Regions from separate parts of the Blautia sp. LMAG:89 genome, predicted to be linked through region 1. Evidence: riboswitches for the same ligand, from Rfam matches in the RefSeq annotation. Region 1 holds a riboswitch; the other holds the start of a gene.
What was found. Region 1 has a riboswitch for cyclic di-GMP ahead of CCC70_RS10300 (GGDEF domain-containing protein). Riboswitches for the same ligand answer to the same signal wherever they lie in the genome.
Positions count from the first base shown of each region.

Region 2: another riboswitch for cyclic di-GMP. It lies ahead of CCC70_RS12355 (hybrid sensor histidine kinase/response regulator); the one in region 1 lies ahead of CCC70_RS10300 (GGDEF domain-containing protein).

Region 1 covers NZ_NANC01000007.1:109,896-114,424, reverse strand. The annotation lists gene CCC70_RS10305 (response regulator) at 1-896, shown strand, start outside; cyclic di-GMP riboswitch class I at 1,059-1,134, shown strand; gene CCC70_RS10300 (GGDEF domain-containing protein) at 1,434-2,483, shown strand; gene CCC70_RS10295 (sn-glycerol-1-phosphate dehydrogenase) at 3,760-4,529, shown strand, end outside.
Region 2 covers NZ_NANC01000009.1:159,598-164,126, forward strand. The annotation lists gene CCC70_RS12355 (hybrid sensor histidine kinase/response regulator) at 1-3,017, opposite strand, end outside; cyclic di-GMP riboswitch class I at 3,250-3,340, opposite strand; gene CCC70_RS12360 (IS110 family transposase) at 3,834-4,325, opposite strand; partial or broken gene CCC70_RS12365 (23S rRNA (uracil-5-)-methyltransferase RumA) at 4,526-4,529, opposite strand, start outside.

The DNA of each region.
Region 1 (4,529 bases):
TGATAAATACTGTTTTGTCGATCGCAAAGGGATATATGGAAAATCGTGACCTTAATTTGTATGTTTCAAGAGAAAAACTAAAAACTCCTTATGTGATGGCAGATGAACTCAGAATCAGGGAAGTATTGCTCAACATTATCAGTAATGCAGTCAAATTTACAAAAGACGGAGGCACCATTTCATTCGCTGCAGAAAACGCTCCGGGTAATGATGAGAATCATATAATTGTACGCTATCGTATATCAGATACCGGAATTGGTATGAGTGAGGAGTTCCAGACCAGAATATTTGATGAGTTCAGTCAGGAAAATGGTGGGGCAAGAACCAGCTATAAGGGAGCCGGACTGGGAATGGCCATTGCCAAACAGTATGTAGATCTTATGGGTGGAAAAATTGAGGTCAGCAGCAGAAAGGGTATTGGCTCAACATTTACGGTAGAAATTCCCCTGCTTATAGCAGAACAGATACTGTCTGAAAAGGAAGAAAAGTTAAGGAAAGATATGGATTTACATGGTCTGCATGTCCTTTTGGCAGAGGACAATGATTTAAATGCAGAGATAGCAGCAGCTTTGCTGGAAGAACAAGGGATGATCGTAACTAGGACTGCCGATGGAAAATCTGCCCTGGCACAGTTTTGCAATACAGCTCCGGGGACCTTTGATCTGATTTTGATGGATATCATGATGCCAGAAATGAATGGCTATGAAACGACAAAAGCTATCAGAAATCTGTCGGAGCGTCCGGACGGAAAGGAGATCCCTATTATTGCAATGACAGCAAATGCATTTGCAGAGGATGTACAGGCTGCTTTGCATGCCGGAATGGATGACCATGTGGCGAAGCCGGTTGATATGAGGATTTTAATATCTGTCATCACAAAATATATAGAACGGTAATGTCAATGCTGCGTGGACTTCGGAAGTGGGAGAACAGTTCGATGTATATATCGGCTGTTCTTTTTTTATTTTTGGACGTTAAAACGGTAATGTTTTTCTTGTATATAGTAGAGCACTATAGTATAATAAAACCAGTTTTTTGTATACGTGTAAAAGCTATAATAAGGAAATCGGCAAACCAGATGAAAGTCTGGGACGCAAAGCTACAGGGCCTGTAAAATGGCAGCCAGTTGCATAAAATGAGGTGCACTGTCTGGTTGGCAGTGCTTTTTTTGAGGAATGATTTATCAACAGGAGATGATCTTCCCGATATTTGTACACAGACAGTTTATGATCCAAACATCAATGACATGAGTGGATTGATAAGCTGCTGTTGATGTTAGCGGAAGTTATAAAGCAACAAGAAAACTGCTGCAACTGTCATTCCATCTTCAAAGATTAATATTCTTAATGAAAGTTCGCTGACCAAAAGTATGTCATTTGATTCCCTGTAGGAAAGTAAATGAATATTATTTAAGGTTCGGGATAAATTGTGAAATGCAGACAAACAAGAAAAGTAAAAATATAATAGGTATTATACAGAGTTTCCTTATATTGATATTAGTAGTTCTTATTATTTTTATGATGATTCAGATTAGTAGGCTGCAGGGGACAGCACGCGTAATAAATTATGCAGGTCTGGTACGTGGAGCTACACAGCGTGAAGTAAAATTAGAAATTACAGGAAACCAAAATGAAGAATTAATTAAATATTTGGATGATATTCTTCTTGGATTGAGATATCAGGATGGACATTATGATCTGGTAAAACTCAATGACGAAGAATACCAGGAAAAATTGCAAATCCAGAGTGATTACTGGGATAAATTGAAAACAGAAATTGAAGCAGCAAGAAACAAGGGATACGAAAATACAGACATTGTTAATATGAGTGAAATATATTTTTCGATGGCAGATGAAACTGTCTCTTCCGCAGAAAGCTATTCAGAAAAGATCGCTGTAAAGATTCGTACTATAGAGCTTTTGTCGGCACTTGATATGTTGAGTCTGGTGATATTGGTTATTATGCAGACTCTAAGGGCAATGCAGATGGCAATGCAAAACAGACTGCTGGAACAGAAAGCATTCATAGATGCCCATACTGGGCTGCCAAATAAAAATGCCTGTAATGATCTTCTTAATAAAAAAGATATAATTACAGATCCTACAGCTTGCATAATGTTTGATTTAAATAATTTAAAAACTGTAAATGATACAATGGGACATTCCGCAGGAGATCAGTTAATAATAAATTTCGCAAAGCTTTTGCGCAGTGTTATTCCAGAAAAGGATTTTGTTGGAAGATATGGAGGAGATGAGTTTATAGCAGTCATTTATCATACAAGCGAGGCGAAAATTAAGGAAATATTAAAATCCTTGAACAGAGAAAAAGACAGATTAAATAGTTATGAAAATCAAATACCAATCGACTTTGCATGCGGATGGGCATTATCCTCCGATGATATGTCGTGTACAATGCAGATGTTATTGGATGCTGCAGATGCTAATATGTATAAAAATAAACAGATATGCAAGAAATATAATTAGCTTTCAGCTCAGAGTAGATAAAAGATAATAGACGCGATCAGACGAAATATTGTTTTGCGTAGAAACACTGGAAATCCTTGAAAACAAAGGATTCTTGGTATAAGATGAAACAAGTCAAAGCACGTTATTGCGTAATAAAAAAGAAAGCAATGTATTTATACTGTGAAGTCTGGAAAGTGTTGATTTTAAAGCATTTCTGGATGTGCGAGTTGATTTAGAAATATGATTTTGTGACATTTTTAGGACAAACGGTGGAAAAATCACGGATTTACAAAGACGAAGCATATTGATTTCATGATCGGCATATGCTATAATGCCAGTAGGCAAAAAAGATATGATGATGTTCCATGTGAACAAAGAACGAACCCCCGTATGTACCACCAATACATGCGAGGGTTCTTCTCTTTTTATTTCAGTGGTTGAGCATCCACTAGGCTATTCGTTGTCCTTGTTATGACTGTTTAACCATTTGCAAATGAGATGGCAAGTCACACCTGCCGCAACAGCCACCAAAAAAGATATGACGATGTTCCATGTGTTCACCTCCCCCCGTTGCCGGGTTTCGGTTGGACAACGCAGTCAGTATAACACAACTTAGAACAGAATGGAACATATAAAAATACCCGGTGCAAATTAATGTACCGGGTGTTTCTTTGGCTTTTTTGTCAATTCTTGATGTTTTTGTTTTAACCATTCTTCATACTGCTTTTGAGTTTGAATAGAAGAGTTATAGTCATTAGGGCAAGGAGAAACTTTCTTTCCCTTAATCAAATCTCTGTAATAGTAGGATTCTGTAACAAAATCATTGTAATCTTCGCCACGATTGCGGAGCATATCAACAATAGCTTTGTGTTCGATCTGGATAGGATTCTTTTTGCGTTTCCGGTCGTTATATTGCTTTTGAGCTTTTTTGTCAGCAGAACATTTAGGGCAAAAATTTACACGTTTACAGAATGAAATGAAAAAGCTTGAAAATGTAATGTAATAATCAGAGCCATTCCCTTTATTGGGCGTGGCTTTTTATTATGACAATTTTTGTGACAAATTTTGTGACAAACAAAAGAAAATAGACGCAACCAGACGAAACATTGTTTGGCGTAGAAACACCGGAAATCCTTGAAAATAAAGGATTTTTGCTATATGATGAAACAAGTTGAACTCTATCATTGCGTAATAAAAAAAAATCCTGTATAATACCAAACTGTAATATTGTATCATTCAGCGGACAGAGAAATACGCTGTGAATCATTAAAAGAAGTCAGGAGGACATAAGTACATGCGAGTCGATGCGGACGATTTTGCCCGACCTTGCAGCTGCGGGAGGGAGCACCACATAGACGTTAGAGAAATTGTAATTGAATCAGGAGCTATAGGGAAACTGGAAAAGGAAATGTCAGACGGTGATCTGAAAGAATGTATTTCCCCGCTTCTGATCTGTGACACGAACAGTTACAAAGCTACAGAGGAACTGATGGAGGATATCTACGACCGGTGTCAGGTACTGATCCTGGATGCTGAAGGTCTTGAGGCAGATGAGCGTGCCGTGGAGATCGTGGAGAATTATATGGAAGAGGACATCGATCTTGTTCTTGCAGTTGGAGCGGGGACGATCCATGATCTCAGCCGCTTTGTCGCCCATCAGTACCGGATCCCTTTTGTCTCTGTGCCCACCGCAGCCAGTTCAGACGGATTTACTTCCACAGTAGCAGACATGACCTGGAATGGTGTAAAAAAAGTATTTCAGGCATCTGCGCCACTTTTTGTTTTTGCGGATACGGATATTTTTGCTAAGGCGCCTGCAAGGCTTACAGCAGCCGGGGTGTCGGATATTCTGGGAAAATACATTGCGCTGGCAGACTGGAAGATAGCAAGTATTCTTATGGATGAATACTATTGTACAGCGGTGGTAGACCTGGAAACAAAAGCGATCCGGACTGTTAAGGATAATCTGAAAGAAATTGCAGCAGGAGAGAAAGATGCATGTGAGAAGCTGATGTATGCGCTGATCCTTTCCGGACTGGCCATGCAGATGACAGGAAACTCCAG
Region 2 (4,529 bases), on a different contig from region 1:
ATGACAGGCATTTGGATATCCATAAAAACAAGATCATACAATCCTTCCGGGGAAGCTTCCACTTTTTCAACTGCAATTTTCCCATTTTCTGCCGTTTCCACTTTTGCACCTGTCATCTGTAAAATTTCACCAGCAATTTCTCTGTTCAACTCATTATCCTCAACCAGCAGAATCCTTTTTCCCGTGTAGTCTGATTCTGACAGCTTCTCCAGATAATTTCTTGCTATTTTTTCTTTTCTTCCTGAAGTAAACTGCCGCAGTGTTGCCGTCAGCCGAGAACGGAACAGCGGTTTTGCAATAAAAGCATCTACACCTGCAGCCTTTGCTTCTTCTTCAATTTCGCTGAATTCATAGGATGTCAGTACAATGATGGGGATCTCTTTTCCTATCCGTTTCCGGATCTGTCTGGCAGTTTCTATACCATCCATCTCCGGCATCTTCCAGTCTAAAATAACAGCAAAGTAATCATCTTTCAACTCATGCCGTGCATAACAGCGCTCAACCGCTTCCCTGCCAGAGAGAACCCATTCACCCATAATACCGATTTCCTTTAATGTTGCAACTGTACTTTCACAGCATGTCCTATCATCATCCACAACCAGGACCGGCAGATTCATCAGATCTCTGTCCTGTTCTTTTTCTTTTTCCTGAAGCTCCAGATAAATTGTTACTGTGATTTTAGTTCCCTTGTGCAAGGTACTGTCCACTTTAATAGTGCCATTCATCAGGTTCACAATATTTCTGCTGATTGCCATTCCCAGACCAGTTCCCTGGACTCTGGTTGTCCGGTGGTCATCCGCGCGGCTGAACGGCTCAAACATGATTTTCTGGAATTCCGGTGACATACCGATCCCATTATCCTCAATCGTAAATTCATAGCATCCAAGTTCTGAAAATCCATTTGGCTTTTCCTCTATGGAAAAAATAATATTCCCGCCATCCGGTGTATACTTGATCGCATTACTCATCAGATTCACAAATACCTGCTGAATTCTCAAGCTGTCACCACAGACAGCCTCATGTTCAATATGATTGATGTGTATATCAAAATTATGTTTATGTTCATCAAGCACCGGTTTCGTGAGTGTAATAAGATTATCTACCAGCTCTGACAGATTGAAATCTTCCTGTGCCAGTGTCATTTTTCCACTTTCAATGCGTGCCATATCCAATACTTCATTGATCAGCCCCAGCAAATGGCGGCTTGATTCTGTGATCTTGCCGAGGCATTCAATGACTCTGTCCTGGCTCTCAACATTTGCTCCTGCGATTGCTGTCAGACCCACAATCGCATTCATTGGTGTCCGGATATCATGGGACATATTGGAAAGGAATTCTGTTTTCGCACGATTTGCATTTTCTGCGGACCGGTAAGCTTCTATCAGTGCCTGACGGGATTCAATCTCTGCTTTCTTCTCCTGTGTCACATCCATGGATGCCAGCAATACCTTTTCCAACTTTCCATTCTTCCATTCCAAGGGAATATAAGAAGCGATTTTATAAGTCTTTTCATCCAGGCTGCAATACTCAAACTTATAAATATCATTTTCACTTTTCAGTTTTTTCCGAATATTATCCGGGGCTATCAGGATATCTATAGCTTCCAATGGTTCCAGTGTCTTATATTTTTCAAGAACCTGCATCTGAAAATCATGATAAAATCCCAGAGGTTTATATATCATCTGTCCATTCAGATTGTAGAATTCATATCTGTCATTTTCCAGATCACAGACAACAAAGCGGTCAACCAGACGCACTATGCTCTGGATCAGCTGCTCCATGGAAGCATTATCTGCTGCCATCTGCAGATGCCGTGCGCTCTCTACCTTTGTCTCTGTGATATCACGCAGAAAGATCATGGCATATTCTGAATCCTCTATTTCGCCACGTATGACCACATTGCGGACCCATCGTTCTTCTCCATTCAGAGTGATACGGCACTCTAAAGCCAATTCGGTTTCCAGCCCCTTCAGCCTTTCTGCAATATAACCACGGTCGTAAAAAGAGGATACCGCCTTCTTATCTGTCTCCACAACATAGGAATCCACAAAATGCCGGATCAATTCATCCCACGTATGACTCTGTTCAAAGACGGTCATCAGGGACGGTTCAACCTTAAAGGTATCAAAAGTATTCGCTTCCAGATTCACATAATACTCGCACAAATCTGCTTTCGTAAAAGCCCGGTGGAAAGCAGCAGATTTTTGTGCCTGCATGATTTCTTTTTTCTCCCCATCAATGTTAATAAAAATCCCGGCAATCCTGCTGGCAGAACCATCCAGACGGCGTATTACTTCTGCCGATGCCCGAAACCACTGGTATTGATTATCCTTCATTCTCATACGATACTCTACCTGGTATTTTATCTGGTTCGTCTTATCCTTAATTGCCGCCTGAAGCTGCACCATTACTCTTTCTTTATCCTGTGGATGCAGAAGATCTGACCAGGATTCCAGTTTATTCGGAAAGTCCAGGGTGTCATGATAGCCAAGCATTTTTCGAAATTCATGACTCCAGTTTGCATTCACAATCTCACTGTTTTCGTCACAGTCAAAATACCAGAAGCCGGAACAGATAGCCTCATTGAGCAGTGCCAAATTTATATGATCCCAGTTGACCTGTACGGACATAACCCAGATCTGTCTGCCCGCCTCATCTGTCGCATCCTCTTTACAAAGCCGTACATTATTCACTGTACCGTCTGCTGCAAGGATCTGTGCTTCCCCTGTTCCGTGAAGCTGCAAAAAACGGTCTCGCTCCAGTATATCTTCCTCGTCATAAAAGAAATTTCTCAATGAGCCTTTTGTCTGTTCCATGAAAGTATCGAATGTATATCCTGTACTATGCAACAGCAGATTATCCACAGACAAAATAGACAGGTTTTGGTCATAAGATCCTGTCATTATACCTACCCCGCCATTATTTTCCAGTGTTTTCTGTACGGCCTGTGACATGACCTGTGTCTGCCCCGTTACAGTCTCACCTAAGGAATATATTTTGTCTTCATAATTTTTCATTTTATAAAAGTCCTCTCTCCGTCTTATGCCTTCTTCATCCTGCTTTTATCTGTATACAGAAAACCTGTCCCTGCTAGTTTTGTTACCCATTTTTGCATACAAAAAGGACATCTGCCAAAATCTGCCAGTGTCCCTACTATATTCTTTAAAATCACACATCTATATAGTATAAAAGGTATCGGAATCTCTTCTGTTCAAACATCTTCTCCATATATTATGATGATATGGAAACAGTGGCAACCGGCTGACATGGTCAAACTTTCTGACTTTAGTCCCTTCTGGCTTTGCGACCCTGCCTTTCAACAGGTTTGCCTTTAAAATAATTTTCATTTTTTCCAAAAATAAAATACCATGTGGTTTTTCTTACGTCAATAATATTTTGGTGGAAAATTTACATATATTTTAACCGAATCAAGTAACTCCCCTGTGGAGGTTGCGAAAAGCAATAAGCAGTGGGTGAGGACCTCTCTATTCTTTTTAGTGCATGTTCAACAAAAATCCTTGATTTTACTGACTTTGCTGAACAGTTAATAAGTTACATATATCTACAAAATAGAGTTTTCTGGATATGAAGCGACTTCATGGAGTCCATTTCTGATGATTTTAGGTACAAGAAATAAAACGTCTTTGTTTCTTCTTATGAAGGCCTTCCTGTTTCCCAAATCCACCTACAGTAACTAACCTCTCATGTCTACCAGGATCACCATCCTCTGACGAGTCCTAAATTGTCGGGTAGAAACACCTATTACTAGGTATATCCCCCACAGATCCGTACGTGCCCAATTCAGGCATACGGCTCTTCACGACACTTATGCCTCAGATTATCCATATAGGCTCACGGCTGTATACCAGGTCTCTTATTTCGGCATAAATGCCTTCTGGCATGTATGGGATTGAATATCTCCCATCCACAACTAGTTTTGCGATTGTTTTTGGATCTTTTGAATCTGTTTTCTTTGGACTGTTATCATCAAGTTCCTTGATCTTCTTAACCGAGAATGGATTGACCATTACTAATCTTTTCTGATGATCATTTACATACTTCGCAAACGCAAACCAGTAATGACCTGTTGGCTCGCAGCCGATCAGAACTGCAGTCTTTTTATTCTCAGTCTTAAGTGTCTCTGCCCAAAGGTTGAAAGAATTGAACCCTTCCAGATCGTTATGAAAAGAAAAAATACGTTTTGTAAGTTCGCGTCCTCTGTTATCAAAAGCTCTTGCATAATGTATCTGGCTTCCTATATCAACTCCGACAACCATTGTTGAATCTGTTACTTGCTCAATCTTTTCATTCTGTGTATAATTCATTTGGAACCTCCAGTGCTTGATTGTTTTGTTTACATCCGCCAAGATGCAACTCAATCATACCTTGAGGTTCTTTTTTATTCAATTGGCGCTTTTAATGAATTACAGGAATGCTCCTTTCAAGCATATTCAGCACTTATATATTGCTTCCCAAATATTTTAAAGAAAAGCGTACCACTATTTTAATGATACGCTCATCATTATTAA